Regions from separate parts of the Polaribacter sp. ALD11 genome, predicted to be linked through region 1. Evidence: riboswitches for the same ligand, from Rfam matches in the RefSeq annotation. Region 1 holds a riboswitch; each other region holds the start of a gene.

Region 1 (5,600 bases):
GCGCATCGTTAACACCTGTATAAATAAAATTAGTAGCTAACCTGTTTAAATTCTCATTTACATAAGAAATAGAACCGTCTTTGTTACCAAAATTACCTTCTGCACTTATAATGATTCCATTGTTATATCTACCAGATAACTCAGGAATTACCTCATTTTTCTCAGAACATGATGTAAAAACTAAACTGAATATGAATAGTTTAAAAATTGATTTTGTAATTGTCATTTGTATTAAAATTTATAGTTTATGTTAATATTAAAATTTCTTCCAGGCATAGGTCTTAAGTTTGAAAAATAATACACTTCATTAAATATATTATTCAATTTAAAACCCATTAATAATTTATTTTTTTTTCTTTGAAATATCTTAAAATCTATTCCAAAATTAGTAACGCTTAAAGCCTTTAATGAGTAAAAATCGATATTAATTTCATTGGTATACACCTTACTCTGATACAAATTTTGCAAGGAAAACATTATCCTATTATATGTATAGTCTAAATTAAAATTAAATAGATGTTTAGGTGCGTAAGGTAAAAACGTACTAGTTTCCTTATTTTTTGCCAATGTAAACGTGTAATTCGTTGAAAAATTGAAGCTATGGTCTCTAATTTTTTTAGATAGATTTATAAATGTTTCAATTCCTTTATGATCTACATCACCAACATTTCTAGGTCTCCATAGGTTAGATGCCGCAGTAGGTAACCATAAAATTTTATTACTTAGTTTAATGTAGAAAACTGAAGTAGTTATTTCTATATTTTTTTTATTAAATGTAGCACCAATTTCTCCTTGAATAGATTCCTCTGGTATTAATTCTGAATTACCAACTACTGGCCAATACAATTCATTAAAAGTTGGCACTCTATAGTTTGTAGATATATTACCTTTTAAAACAAAGTTTTTTGTAATTTCTTGCTCTGCAGCAACAGACAATGATACAGGTACTTTAAAATCAGAATTAAATTCTTTTCTGAAGTTAATTGCTGTTGTTAATTTTGCTGTAGGTTTATATGTTATTTTTGCTAAACTTGCAAAAAAGGTTCTTTCTTTTGAATTAATTTCATTCGTTGTACCTTTATTATTATCATAAATAAATGTAGAAGAAAATTTTAAATAATTAGAGAAACGATATTTTAGATTATAGCTGATATTATAGTTTTTAGATTTCCCAAAAACAAAATTTGAAGCACTTTTATCATTATAATATCGATACTCTTGCGTTAAATACGCAGCACTTATAGTTTGAGTGAAATTAGAGAAAGAATATTTCCATTTTAACAAATTTCTTTTATTAAAATCTTCATTCCTCTCACTTCCTGCTGCAGGATTTGGTAATCCGTCAGAAAATAAACGATCACCATAATAACCAGTTGAATATAAATAAAGTTTATTTTCCACCGAAAATTGATACCCTATGCTAAAATTTATACCATAATTTTCATACGTTCCATTTTCATTCTTCAATAAACTACCATCATCATTTTTATACCTAGTATCTATAAATGTATAATCATTATCAGAGTAATTTAACGTAGAAGCTAATTTTATAGCCCATTTGCCTGTACCAATATTCGTTTTAAAGAAGTTAGAAGAGGTATTAAAACTACCATAAGAAGAAAATAAGTGAAAATCTTTATGTTTTTTAAATGATAAATTATCATTTAAATGTACAGTACCACCAATAGCTCCAGAACCATAATCTACGCTACCACCACCACTATTAATAATAATCTCATCTGAAAGACTTGCAGAAAGTGAGTTGAAATCGGTTTGCCCGCTACCCATTGCATTAATTGAAATCCCGTTCCATAACACTGCGGTATTAGATGCAGAAGTACCTCTAAAACGCGCTGTACTAATACCACCATTACCGTAATCTCTAAATGAGATAGGGCTATTATATCTTAATAAATTAGTAAGGTTTATTGGGTTTTTAACAATTTGATCGGTTGCTATTTTTATTTTTTTAAGCCCTATAACATTATTTTTTTGTTGCTTTTTACTTATTATAATAACCTCTTTTAAAGTATTTACAATAGTATCTTTTTGCGCAAACATATTATATGCACAAAAAAAAACTAATAAAAAAAATATGTAATTATTTTTCATAATATCTTAAACTTCTATCCCGAAAGTTTTTAAAAAATTTAAATAATGGCAGGTCTCCTGACTTGCGTCTTGTAACAAACCTTCCCAACAATAAAAATGTCAGTGGCAAAAGAATTAGTTACAAGCTTTATAGCTTACAGTTGCGGGAACAGTTCTAGATTTTAACCAGATTCCCTTTTAATTTGATGCAAAATATTATTTACATCAAAACCAAAATCGATGCAAATGTAGTTTATAAATTGATATTAAAAAACATTTTTGTAATCTTGTGCTAAAATTATTTATAATGAAAAAACAACTAAAAATATCTTTTCTATTTTTTCTTTTTTTATTGATTATTTCTTGTAAAAAAGAGACTCAAAACACCGATAAAAAAACGAATATTAAAAGTAATATTAAGTATGCTAAGGGTTTTGATATTATCGAAAACAACGGAATTAAAAAACTAATTATCAAGTCTGCTTATCAAAACTCTAAAGAAGAGTTTACTTATACTGTTAGAAATAAAAATAAAATTTCTAACAACCTACAAAACAACGATATTTCAACTCCAATTAAAAAAATAGTAGTAACATCTACTACCCATATTCCAATGGTAGAGTTATTGAATGAGGAAACCGCTATTATTGGCTTTCCTTATTCTAAATTCGTTTCTTCAGAAAAAACGAGGGAATTAATAGATAATGGTTCAATTACTGAAATTGGTCAAAAAGGATCCTTGAATACAGAAATATTACTTAATTTAGACCCCGAATTAATAGTTGGTTATAGTGTTTCTTCTGCAGATAAAAGCTTAAATTTACTTGAAAAGGCAGGTGTAAACGTAATTTATAACGGAGACTGGCTTGAGGAAACACCTCTAGGAAGAGCTGAGTGGATAAAATTCTTTGGTGTTTTATTTGATAAAGAGAAGAAAGCAGATAGTATTTTTAATGCAATTGAAAAAAACTATTTAGATGCAAAAAAGATAGTAAACGAATTAGTTAACAAACCAAGTGTTTTATCTGGAGCAGTTATTAGTAAAGATATCTGGAACTTACCTGCTGGTGAAAGTTTTGTTGCGACTTCATTGAGTGATGCAAATTTTAATTATTTATGGAAAGATACAAAAGGAAAAGGTAGTTTATCTTTAAGTTTCGAAAGTGTATTTGAAAAAGGTAAAAATGCAGATTTCTGGCTTGCTCCTGGCCACTATTCATCTAAAGAAGAGTTAATAAAAAGCAATGTTTTGTACGCTGAATTTAAAGCTTTTAAAAATAACAAAATTTACACACCTACTAATAAAAAAGGAAAAACAGGCGGTATCCTTTATTACGAATTAGCTACAGTTAGACCAGATCTTGTTCTTAAAGATTTTATTAAAATAGCACACCCAGAATTACTTCCAAATTATGAATTTACATTTTACGAAAAATTAAAATAGTTCTACATGAAAAAATTACGCCCAAAACCCTCTATAGATGAGCTCTGTTACCCTTTTATTTATGAAGAGTCTACACTTTGCGATTATGAAATAATAACCGACCAACTTACCCGTTTAGTAGGTTGGGTAATAGATGAACTCCGTGAATTAAGGTTAGAATACCCAAATAGCAAAGAATTAAAAAAACTAGAAGAAGAACTTAACTGGTTATTACCACTATGCTATCATCTTAATGGCTCTATTAGAGGCAAGCTTGCTATTTCAGAAGAAGATCACTTACAATTGCTTAATTACTATAGAGCTATGAAAAAAGAAGTAGATAATTTAATTCATGGCTTTGTTTTACCTGGTGGAAGATCTCCTGTAGGAGTACTAAACCAATGCTCTTCACTTTCTAAGAAAGCAATTCGGTTAATGGTTATTATACACAATAAAGAGAACAAAGAAGTTGCAAATATTTTACCCAAATTTGCTAATTTACTCTGCAATTATTTTTTTACGGCTACTATTTTAATAAATAAAGTAACTGGCTTTGTAGAAACTCCTTTTGTTAGCAAGAGTTACTAATTTCTCATGAAATAGAATTAATCTTAAAAAATGAAATAAAAAAACCTTCAAGATTTAACTGAAGGTTTTCTGTCTAAAATTTGGGGGAAATAATAACAATTAAATATAGATAAATAATATTTAAACTCTTTAATAAATTGTTTTTTTTAAGGTAGTTTTTGGGTAGTTTTCTTTATGAAAATCAGATTTTTAAGGTATTTTAGATAGCTAAAGCTTCTTTCCTACTTTTTATATTTAATTTTTCATAAATATTTTTCACATGAAATTTTACTGTATTTACAGAAATATTCAATTTTACTGCAATTTCTTTATTAGTAATACCCCCAATTATAAAATTAAATATTTCTAACTCTCTGAAACTTAAATTAGCTTCTTTTAGATGATGCTTTTCTGTTTTGTTAGTTTTTTTAAGTGCCTCTGACAATAACACTACTTCTTTAGAATAAGCAATAATTTCACTTGTCATTAATAAGTTTTCATTTTTTAGTATTCGCATTCTGTAAACAACAGCAAATGAAAGTAAAATCATTTCAAAAAAACCACCAAGTTTTAAAACCTTAGCGCTTATATAAAAAGAACTAAAGCCAAAAAGCTTTAAAATAAAGAAATTAATTGATAACATTAAAATAAAAAAATAACCGATAACAAAAATTTTGGTGTAAATGTTTTTTCTAAATAACAAAACACCTAAGAACCAACAAAATAATAATAAAGAAAAGCCTAAAAGCTCCATTATTACAAAAAACAGAAAAATATCAGTAACTATATATAAACAAAAAAAGATAGCAACTAATACCAGTATAAACCACCCTACATAATTCACTTTAGAAAAATAACTACCTGCTTGTAAGTAATTTTTCGAAAATAAAAATGAAAAAATAAAAACAAAAAAATGGATGATAACGTATAAATTATTAATCACATTTTTTGAAAAATTAAAAAAATATAGCATACCATCACTTATAAAAAGCGAAGAAGTAACACTCAATAGAAACAAGCTGTAATAAATAAAAATATCATCTTTAAAATTAATAAAATAAAAAATATTTATAAGAATGACTATAAAAGCACAACCATTGTAAAAGCCAATAAATAATAGATCTTTTTTTTCCGCTTTAAAAAAAGTAGAGTGAGATATAACATTAATAGGGATTAGTGCTTCTCGAGAAGTATCTACTTTTAAAAAAATAGGATTCTTAAAAGTTACTGCATACGATGAATAGCGCTCTCCTTTTAAAATATCTAATTCCTTTTTATTTTGATAAGCTTGCGTGTTCCGTATTTGATCATTTAAAATTTGTACTATAAAACTTTCATCTTTGTCTTTAAATTTTTCTATTTTAAACCAAAAAATGCCATTATCTAATCCTTTATTAATTAATCTTTCATAACTTTTTAATTGTATAGTTTCTATATTACTAATACTTACTTCTTTTTTTAAATCATGGAAATAAGTAATTCTTGTTTGAGAAAAACTCAAACTAACAAATAATATGAA
Region 2 (5,600 bases), 1.5 Mb from region 1:
TAACTAAGGTTTGTTGTGTAATGAAATTTTGCACCTAAACTTCCGGAAGCTTTCATATTTGTTTCTATTCCGGTAGTTTCTACTTTGCCTAAGTTTAGCATAGACCAGCGAAATAAATTAGCTCCAGGAACTGCAACAATTTTGTTACCTATCCAAATTTTATAAACATCTGCTTGTATATCAAATGTTGTTTTTTTGAATGTTGGTTGATAAGAAAACCCAAAATTTACTTGAGAAGCATCTTCTGGATCTAAAAAAGTATTGCCAATAAACGTGTAATACAAATCATTAAAAGTGGGCATTCTAAAAATCCTCTTATAAAAACTTCTTACTCTAAATTTATTAGAATTAAAAGGCTGCCAATTCAGCATTAGAGATGGTGTGTATTTTTGTAAATCTTCCGCAGCCTCATAATACTCTACCGTTTCATCTACTGTTGTACTTAATAAACTAGCTTGTATTTTTATTTTATTAAAACTAAATTCGGCAGCTAAAGCGGATAATAGCGTAATTCTTTTAGGATATGAAAACCGGTACAGATTAGCATCCATTGTATTTTTTTGTACGTCAGTAGCTAAAGATAGTTTCCAAAAGGGGAAAACCTGAAACGTATGTACCATCGATAAATAATATTCTTCCTGTGTATATCTATTGTCTAATTCGCCATCAACTTTTATAATTTCTGGATCTACATAGCGCGAATAATTATGGGCATATTTACCTCTTAATACAAAAAAATAATAGTCATTTACATGATTTGTGTATGCTCCTTGAACAAAATTATTCCGATCCCACAGACGCTGTGGACGTTTAAAACGGTTGGCAACAATTGCGCCTGGTAATCCTCGTTCAGAATCGTAGTGATACAGTTTTATGTTAAAATCATTATTTTTTCCTTGTCTACTATGTAATGATGCTTCTACTCTAAAGGCTACTATATCTGCATTGTTCCGTGTTGCTATGGTATCATAACTTCCGTTGGTATATCTAAATTTATACCTTCCATGGGCGGTAAGGTATTCTGTACTAAGGCGAGCACTTAAGTACTTATTAATTTTAAAATCTAAATTTACAGATGGATTTATCAACCCAAACGAACCCGTTTTTACACTTGCATTTGTATTGATCTTCTTTCCATGAGAAAATTGAGGTGTTTTACTTTTTAAATAAATACTATTGGAAGAGGCATACGATTTGGCTGATTGATTTAAATCTGATCGCTGCCCTTGATAAAGTGACACCGCCTCCATGTTTTGTACAGAATATTTACCCAAATCTATTTGACCATTTTGAGCATTTCCTAATTGTACACCATCATAAAAAACGCCTGTATGTTGCGAGCCCATTCCTCTTACATTAATGGTTTTTATACCACCAATGCCTCCATAATCTTTTAGCTGAACGCCACTAAAAAAACGAATAGCATCTGCCACACTATAATTACCTAAGCGACTTAATGCTTTACCTGTTAAAGACTGTAAAGGTGTCGGTGAAGAATGTTTTTTTAGCTTCTCTTTATTACTTATTAAAAATATTTCTTTTAGTTGAACCGTTTTTGTTGTGTCTTTTTCCTGCGCATACAAAGAATAAGAACTGTGAAGCCCAAAAATTAGAAAAATAGCCCAAAAAAAATGTAAAGAAGAAGTCCTCATACTTATTTTTTATAGCACAAGAGGACAGAATAATAGAAAGTACCACATATCCTATTACAATTAAAAAATTGTAAGATAGGTAGGTTCCTAATTCCAGCTTCAATCCTCGAAAGCTTAATGAATTATTAAAAAATGGCAGGTCTTCTGACTTGCTCCTTCCACTCGGTCTTCCCATTCTTTCGAAAAAGTGACCTCTTTTGAGTTTCAGTTTTTGAGCTTACAGCTGCGGGACAGTTCTAGAGTTACACTAAATTCCCATTTTAATGTCAAATTATTAAATTCGACAACCATTTTTAGTTAAAAATAAAGTACAAATCTATTTACAATTTATTTAATAACAATACTCTTTCTATTGTTTATTTTAAGCAATTTTATACGAATGTAGATCTCAAAAGTTTCTGTATATTTATTTATAAGAAATATTTTATGAAAGAACAGGCTACTTTTATTCACAACAACCTGAAAACGAAATCTAGGTACTACAGAACTGAACATGATTTTTAGCAGAAAAGAGAGAAAGGATTATGATTGTTATCGACAAGTAGATGTTTCACCACAGAAAGTAACCTTACTGCTCTCTTTTTAATCTTTCTTATTATATGCAAAGCATCTTAAAAGACAAGCTTAAGACGTATCTTATTTATTGCTTTTATATAAAAAAACTGATTCTAGAACATAAAAATTACGGTTTTAAAACCGTAATTTTATATTTTAATTCTTTACTATTATCAAAATGAATAATCAATTATTAGTACTTATCTTAATATTTACAACAACGCATTCACTATCAGCACAAACAGTAAGTCAACAACAAAAAGCTGAAGCCTATTACCAAAATCAACAACCAGAAAAAAGATATAGCAACACTTGGTATTGGTTATTTGGCCCTTCAAATAGTAGCGCTACGAATGATGTAAATAATAGGGTAGCATGGGAATTAGAAGAGGGTGGTTGGTATGCTGGCCTAGGAAAAAATGATAATTATACGGGATATGGAATTCAGTATAAATTAAAAACGAACAGTTACATTTTTAGTAACTGGAAAAAGACACAGCCCAATGGAATGACGCTATCTCAAAGTCCAGATTATAGTTTTATGGGAACTTATAAGAATAAAGCTAAAAATGGTTTTGGAATTACAAAATGGTCTAATTATAAACCATTTAATAATAACAATTATAAAAATGTTATAAAATATATTGGAGAGTATAAAAATGGTGTCTGGAGCGGATATGGAATCCTCTATTTTCGAAATGGGACTTATAAATCTGGTATTTTTATTGATAGTATATTGACTAAAGAATTACCAAAACTAGAGGTTTTAGAAGCATTAGGATTTTAAAAAAGGTAGCAATTTAAAATTACTACCCTTCTCGTTAACTGCAATAAGAATCCCCCAATTCTTTAAACAGTACTTGTAAATTATTTATTCTATTCCTTGTGCATCACCAATAACACGATCTATAAAATCTGTATTAATATATAAAAGCTTTGCTAAGTTATATAAAACGTTCACTTCACTATCATCTATTTCTCCGTCAGCATAAGATATAATAGATAAATCTCTTAATATATTTAGCTTTTGCATTACAGACAATACAATGTCTAAATCTTTGGTAAGTTGTTGTACTTCGCTAATCATTTCAGATTCTGTAAGCCCTTTAATTGTCATCATACAATTAGCAAAAACTTTAGGAGCAACAATACTACTTAATGCTTGTATTTCAGAATCATCTACAACACCATCTGCATTGGAAATTAGATACCCGCCTAAAAACATTAAACGTTGTATCTTTTCTGAATGCTCTCCTTCTTCATCTAAATTTTCAGGCTCCATTAAAGACATAATACGCTTAATTTCAACCTCCATAGCTTCCTCTGTAATTTCACCTGAAATGGTTTCATTAAAAGCTGCATAGGTTTCACTTTTATTAAAAAGTTCTAAAGCTTTAATTCTTAATGGACTAAATGGATGGCTACTATACCAATCTGAAGGATCTAGATTAGAATCGTTTAAAACTTCTTCTAAATCTACAAATTGTTCGATGTAAGCATTCAGTTGAAAATCTAAAGAATCTGTAGTTACCCCAGACGATAATTTAAAGAACGTGCGCCCTACAGCTTCAAAGTTTTGGCAACATAACAACCCAGCTCTATCGGCACTTATTTCTGCATTTCTATTCCAAGCATACAACTTCATGGCATGAATTGGCGCTAAATCATTTTCGCCTGTATCTAAAATTTGTCTTACAGGATAATCAAAGTGCTCAAAAAGTACATGCCCTATTTCATGACCAACTACAAAGGTTAATTCTTCTTTAGAGAAACGTTCTAAGATTCCGGAAGATAAAATAATATACAATTTGTTTTCATCTGGTGGATAGCACGAAGCATTAAACATATCTCCTTGGTACACAAAAAACTCAATATCTGCTTTAAGTTTTAAGGTATTTTTACAATGCTCTCCTATTTCATGAAGCATTGGTGCTAAGGTTTTTGTTAGCCTTAAACTAGATTTTAATAAATGTTTTCTAGACTTAAACTTGCCACTATTTTTGTTTATCTTTTCTAAAGTCTTTTGTATAAGATCGTCTTGTTGAAAAGCAATAACATAATCCCTATCACCATCATACACTAATAAATTTAAATCGATATCGGCTCTATTATTTGTGTAGATTTCGGGCTCTTTATCAACTATTGCTTTATGGTTTAGGGCATTTAATTCTTCAATGCGTTTGGTGTATTTTTCTGCTAATTCTGTTGTTATATTTTGAAATACAATACTTGCTTCTTGTATTTTTTCAAAATTTCCTGATGCTTGCGCATCATTTAAATCGGTTAACATCTTTTCTTGCGCTGTATTTAAAGCTGCTTGATGTTCTTTTTCTAATTCTAAAAGTGTTTCTGATGTATATGACATAATATTTTTAAGCTTAAACTGTTATTTTTGAATTAGAAATTTTCATTAATCTCCCCTTTAAATCGAAAATTCCTAGAATTTGATCATCTCCTTTTTTAGCCACAATATTGTTTCCTGGTAACTCTACTTCATATCCTTTTCCTTTTAAATAAAAATACAAACTGTACTTATGAGGGAATGTATAATTTGCTGCAACCATAGTAAAATGAGAACATATTAATGCTGGTGAAGTTCTCGCTTTACTGTCTGCTTCTTCTGAAGTAATAGTAACATAAACAACTAAACCTTTAAAAACTAAAGGAACATAACAGCTCTCTTTTGCCATTGCAGAAGCAATGGTCGAAAAATAAACCCCTGGATCTGAATCTAACTCTTTCTTTGGTGTTGTAAAATCTTCTATTTGGTAAGCTTCTCCTATTGCTTTTACAGCTAAAGCCGTCTGTAAAAATTTTTCTGGAATACCACTTTGTGTATTTGCCCAAGCCCATAACCAACTTTTTTCATTTTGAGAATAGGTACCAAGAACCTGAATGTCAAAAACTTTGTCTTCTCCGTACGTTAATTTACCTTCAAGCATATCGCAACTCCAGTCTAAACCTTCTACCATCTCGCTGAAAATTTCTTGTTTTTCGTTAGAGATTACAAACGATTGATTATACAATTCTTCTATGTCTACTTTCGTAGTTTCTTTTGCTTCTTGTTGTTTGTTTTCTGTTTGAGAAGTTGCAACTTCTTCCGTTCCTTCTGCAAACTCTTCTAATTTATCTTCTAATAAAGAGGTAATGCGTGCTGTTTTGCCTTCTACATTATCAGCATTCATTATAGGACTGTGGTCTATTTTTAAAACGCCTTCTTCAAAAGTAATTGCACGTTCTAAATTATGCTCGTTATTTTCGTTAACAATAATTACATTTTTTAATCCGGCTTTTAAAAGTTGAACCCCCATATCATCTACACAAATAGCTTTAAAAGCTTCTACTAATGGTAGAAAATATATTTTAGGAAATGTATCATTATATAAATGAGAA
Region 3 (5,600 bases), 1.4 Mb from region 1:
TCTTTTACCACAGGAAAAAACTCATTTTTCGTCTGCATAAAAGTTGCTTTTGTCTTACTTCTTGTTTGTTGTGTAAAATCTGAATATTTAATTTTTAAGGTAATGGTTTTTCCTTTAGTATCCGTTTTTTTCATGCGTCTTTCTAACTCATCTGCAATTTTATCTAACTTTTCTATCATAAAAATTTCTGAAGAAATGTTTTCACTAAAAGTTCTTTCGGCTGCAAGAGATTTTCTAATCCGATTTGGTTTTACAGCACTGTTATGAATTCCGCGAACAATATTGTAATAATGAGTTCCAGATTTCCCAAACAACTTTATCAATTCTTCTAATGACTTTTTCTTTAAATCATTCCCTTTGAAGATCCCTAAATTGTACATTTTTGCCGCAGTAACTTTACCTACTCCGTAGAATTTATTAACAGGAAGTTCTTCTAAAAACTGAATTACCTCATCTGGATGCACTGTTTTTTGTCCGTTTGGTTTGTTTATATCAGACGCTACTTTTGCAATAAATTTGTTAATAGAAATTCCTGCGGATGCTCTTAGACCAGTTTCATCGAAAATGCGCTGTCTAATTTCTTTTGCAATTGTATTTGCAGACGGATTCCCTTTCTTGTTTTCTGTAACATCTAAATAGGCTTCATCCAACGAAAGTGGTTCTACCAAATCTGTGTACTCGTAAAATATTTCTCTAACTTTTTTAGATATTTCTCTGTAACGATCAAAATCGCTATTTACAAAAATTAAATGTGGGCATTTTTGCCTTGCTAAAGTGCCACTCATTGCAGATTTTACACCAAATTTACGCGCTTCATAACTTGCCGCAGAAATAACACCTCTTCTGCCCTCTCCACCTACTGCAATTGCTTTCCCTCTTAATTCTGGGTTGTCTAATTCTGCTACAGACGCATAAAAAGCATCCATATCTACATGAATTATTTTTCTAAAAGGAGGTTGCAATTCCATGAACACAAAAATAGTCTAGATTAATTCTTCAATTTAGTTTTTTTTGATGAAAAAAGGAAATACTTTCGCGCCGTAAATTTTTGGTTTCTTTTTCATAAAATTGAATTAGAATTAAAAGGGAATCAGGTGATTTTTTTTATAAAAAATCCTGAGCTGTTCCCGCAACTGTAAGCATTGTCTAAAAATTAGATTACTGTTATTTCTCACACCACTGTCTTTACAAAGATGGGAAGGTTTTAACAAAATGCAAGCCAGGAAACCTGCCTAAAATTATATTCGTGTTTTTATGCTTTCGGGAGAAAGGCAAAAAATATTTTTAAAAATTCATAACTCAACCCTGTTTTAACTACCAAAACACTGCTTGCATATATGATGTTTTATATCGTAAATATTAAATCAATTATAATGAGAAATCTCTATTCGAAAATTATACTATTATGTATAATTACACTTGCCGCTTGTTCTAAAGAAACTAACCTTTTAGAAGAAACACCAATTTTTGACACGACTTTTATTTTAAGTCTAGAAAGTGACAACACATCTTTGACTTACTTAAACAAAGACAAATACCCTACATTAAATGTGTATTCTTCTGCCAATAGTGAAACTACATCTTTTTCTGAATTTAATAACAAGTTGTATTTGGTAAGCCAAAATGGACCTAGTTTTATTTCTATTTTAGATTTAGAAACTTTAAGTTTAGAAAATACTGTAACCACATCTAAGGTGGGCTCGCCTTCTTATTTGCAAATGTATTCTGATACCGATGGTTTGGTAATTAATACTTCTGGTAGAGGAAGAAGAAAAAAATACAATTTATCTACTGTAAATACTGTTACAGGAATTGGAGAAAGTATTACAGGTACCTCTAATGCTGTTTTATTTAATAATGCTGCCTTATTATTAGACGGAGAAAATGTTCTAATTGCAGATGGTAAAGAGTTAAAATCTTTTGATATAAACACAAAAACAATAAAAACGCTTCTAACTTTTTCTGAAAATATTTCTGGAGTATTAAGAAATAATGAAAATAATATTTGGGTTGCTACAGAAAAAAGAACGGCTTTAGCTGCATTCACAAAACTAAAGAACGATTACACCATTTCAGAAACGGTTGAAATTACTAACGAAACTATTAATCTATTTAAAAACAGTATTTTAAATATGAATTCAAACTCAGAAACTGCCTATTGGTCTGAGTCTGCTTCAGGTAAGATTTATAGATTTAATACCACTACAAAAACTGTAGAAGAATTCGCTTCACCCATAAATAATAGTGTAGCTCTTAACACAGTTGTAAAAGAGCACCCAGTTACAAAGCAAGTATATGTTGCAGGTTTAGAAGATTTTTTTAATCCTGACAACAGTATTTTAGCTATTTATAATAATGATAAAAGTTTTGCTAAAGAAGTAAAAAGTATAGGTGTTTCTCCAATCGACATTTATTTTTCTAATAAAGTTTTTTTTAATAATTAATTTATTATGAGTTTGTTGTCCTTAAATGATAACAAACTCATTTTACTCTTTTAAAAAATGAAGACAAGTATTTACAACCTTTTCTAACTCTTTAGACATGTTTTTTTCTTTCCATGGATGAGAAACATTAAAAACATGATTTGCTTTTTCAATAATTTCTAATCTGCTTTTAGAGTTCCAAGAATGTATTTTTTCACCTTCCTCTAAAGAGATTGAAGTATCTTTATCTCCGTGAAGTATTAACTGCGGGATCTTTAAATTTCTTACCGCTTTTTCAATATTTAAACGTTGTTCATTTTCTTTAAAATCTTCATAAAATTGATAAAAATGTGGCATGTTTTGCTTTGTTCTTCCGTTTAAAACATATTTAACGCCTGTTTTTTTCCAATTCTCCAAATCGCCAATAGTTGAACTTCTTGAACCAAAATCGCAAACAGAAGCTAATGTAATTACTTTTTTAATTCGAGCATCTTCATTTGCTTTTAGTAACACAATTCCGCCACCTCTACTATGTCCAATAATAGAAATATCATTAGAATCAACTTCATTCTTAAATTTTTCTTCAGATGAAATCCAATCTAAAACACTTTCTAAATCGTCTAATTCTTTGGTGTAATTATTATTTCCAAAAGCATCTAAATTTGGAAAATCTATAGGTTGTTCAAAAGTTCCTCCATTATGAGAAAAATTAAACTTAACAAAGAAGAAACCTGCATTTGCAAAAGCTTCTGCCATTAAATTCCAAGCACCCCAATCTTTAAACCCTTTGTAACCGTGGCAAAAGATAATTATTTTTTTTGGTTGATGATCTTCTTTATAAAAAACATCTGTTACAATTGGCTTATTGTGCGTTCCCTGAACTACTCTATTTTGTATACTTTTCATTTTCTCTTTAAATAAATCCTTTTATTAATGTAATAACTGCAACAAAACCCGTTAAAATAGACAATACTATATTAATGTCTTTTGTTAATTTCCCTGTTTTTTGTTGAATCTTTTTTGCAAACTTTCCGTATAAAAAAAGGACATAAAATGTACCAAGCACAGACCCTAAAGTAAAAAATAATACAGAAACCATGTGAAAACTAAATAGACGAAGAGCATCTAGCAATACTACAATTCCGCAAAAAAAAGGAATGCCAAACATGTTTATTACAGATAATGTAATTCCTGTTAAAAAAGGAAATTCTTTTTTCTTCTTTATTTCTTCAACTTTAATTTTTCCTTTTCTAGATGCGCTATAAAAATAGTAAGACAACAATATAAAAATAAGGATTCCTGCTTTTTCTAAAACACCTAAGATTGCTGGATTTTCTGCAATGTGTTTGGTTAAAATAACAGCAATAAATACCTGTGGAATTGCAATAATAGAAACACCTAAGGCATATTTATTAGAAGCTTTTCTTCCTTTTTCTAAACTAATTTTTAAGGAAGTCATATTTAACATACTTGGTGGTATAGAACCTATGGAAGAAAGAATAAATCCGATAAAAAAGGTTAAAAACAGCATCAGAATAAATTATTTAGAGAAGTAGATACACTAAGTTTACAATGGCCACAATTCCTGTTAAACATCCCAAAATAAAATCCATTTTAGCTGCAATATACGTTAGTTTATGTTGAATTTTTTCAGCAACAATAGCATATAGAGAGTACAGAGAAAAAGACCCCAATGTGGAACCAATTGAGAAGTAAAAACCATTTAATAATGAATACTCAAAATATTCTAATCCTATTAAAACAGAAATTGACGTAAAATAAAAAGGAATGGCAATAGTATTTAAAGAAGACATGATGATACCATGTGAATAGGCTTTTGATTTAGGAATTTCTTTTTTTTCTTTCTTTTCGTTTGAAGTGAAATGTATTCTAAAAAAATTGATAGATAGTAGAAAAAGAATTCCAGTTCCTATTTTTTGAATTAGAGTAATATACGTTGAGTTTTTCATTAAAATACTAGACAAATATGCACCAATATTTGCCTGAAAAAATAAAATGGTTGCATAACCACCAATTAAATAGAACGCAGCTTTCTTACCATTTCTTAAACTAAATTTTACAACTGTTAAGTTTAAAAAACTGGGTGTTATACTACCTGCTGCTGCAATACCAAAACCCAAGACAATAAAAATAAGAAAGTTCATATATTATTTTAGATACACAAATAAACGAAAAAACGCGTCAAGTAATTGACGCGTTTCGTATTTGTAGTAACTTAAAAGAGTTTTATTAAATTACACCTTGGTCTAACATGGCATCGGCTACTTTAATGAAACCAGCAATATTTGCTCCTTTTACGTAGTTTATATAGCCATCTTCTTCTGTTCCAAACTTTAAACAAGCTGTGTGTATAGAATTCATTATTTGATGTAATTTAGCATCCACTTCTTCTTTCGTCCAGTTTATTTTCATGGCGTTTTGAGACATTTCTAATCCAGAAACACCAACTCCACCTGCATTTACTGCTTTACCAGGTCCGTATAAAATTTTGGCATTATGAAACTCATGAATGGCTTCTGGAGTACACCCCATATTAGAAACCTCTGCTACATATTGTACACCATTTGCTATTAACTTTGCTGCATCTTCTCCGTTTAACTCATTTTGAGTAGCACATGGCATTGCAATATCACATTTTACACTCCAAGGTTTTTCATTTGGATAAAAAGTAGCTTCTGGAAATTCATCTGCATACGGAGAAACAACATCGTTATTACTTCCTCTTAATTGTAGCAAGTAACTTATTTTATCATCATCCAATCCTTTTTCATCATGAATATATCCATCAGGCCCAGAAATAGTAACTACTTTTCCGCCTAATTCTGTGATTTTTAAAGCAACACCCCACGTTACGTTTCCAAAACCAGAAAGCGCAATCGTTTTACCTTTAAAATCGTCATTTTTAGTTTCTAACATTTCTTTTGTAAAGTAAACGCCTCCAAAACCTGTTGCTTCTGGTCTAATTAAGCTTCCTCCCCAATTTAAACCTTTACCTGTAAAAACGCCCGAGTTTTCTTGTTGTAATTTTTTAAACATACCATACATAAAACCTATTTCTCTAGATCCTGTTCCAATATCTCCAGCAGGTACATCTGTACTTGGTCCAATAAATCTCCATAGTTCTAACATAAATGCTTGACAAAAACGCATAATTTC

The links. Region 1 has a riboswitch for cobalamin ahead of CW731_RS01430 (TonB-dependent siderophore receptor). Riboswitches for the same ligand answer to the same signal wherever they lie in the genome.
Region 2: linked by a shared signal. The riboswitch ahead of CW731_RS08435 (TonB-dependent siderophore receptor) and the one ahead of CW731_RS01430 (TonB-dependent siderophore receptor) in region 1 are both predicted to bind cobalamin.
Region 3: linked by a shared signal. The riboswitch ahead of CW731_RS11065 (DUF5074 domain-containing protein) and the one ahead of CW731_RS01430 (TonB-dependent siderophore receptor) in region 1 are both predicted to bind cobalamin.

Annotation. Positions count from the first base shown of each region.
Region 1 covers NZ_CP025119.1:353,828-359,427, reverse strand. The annotation lists gene CW731_RS01435 (YncE family protein) at 1-226, opposite strand, end outside; gene CW731_RS01430 (TonB-dependent siderophore receptor) at 232-2,061, opposite strand; cobalamin riboswitch at 2,142-2,342, opposite strand; gene CW731_RS01425 (ABC transporter substrate-binding protein) at 2,399-3,535, shown strand; gene CW731_RS01420 (cobalamin adenosyltransferase) at 3,542-4,102, shown strand; gene CW731_RS01415 (LuxR C-terminal-related transcriptional regulator) at 4,302-5,582, opposite strand.
Region 2 covers NZ_CP025119.1:1,890,343-1,895,942, forward strand. The annotation lists gene CW731_RS08435 (TonB-dependent siderophore receptor) at 1-1,652, opposite strand, end outside; cobalamin riboswitch at 1,769-1,959, opposite strand; gene CW731_RS08440 (hypothetical protein) at 2,386-2,994, shown strand; gene CW731_RS08445 (M48 family metallopeptidase) at 3,079-4,572, opposite strand; gene CW731_RS15670 (DUF6882 domain-containing protein) at 4,586-5,600, opposite strand, start outside.
Region 3 covers NZ_CP025119.1:2,502,748-2,508,347, reverse strand. The annotation lists gene dinB (DNA polymerase IV) at 1-968, opposite strand, end outside; cobalamin riboswitch at 1,033-1,251, shown strand; gene CW731_RS11065 (DUF5074 domain-containing protein) at 1,374-2,444, shown strand; gene CW731_RS11060 (S9 family peptidase) at 2,487-3,329, opposite strand; gene CW731_RS11055 (LysE family transporter) at 3,337-3,954, opposite strand; gene CW731_RS11050 (LysE family transporter) at 3,968-4,588, opposite strand; gene gdhA (NADP-specific glutamate dehydrogenase) at 4,674-5,600, opposite strand, start outside.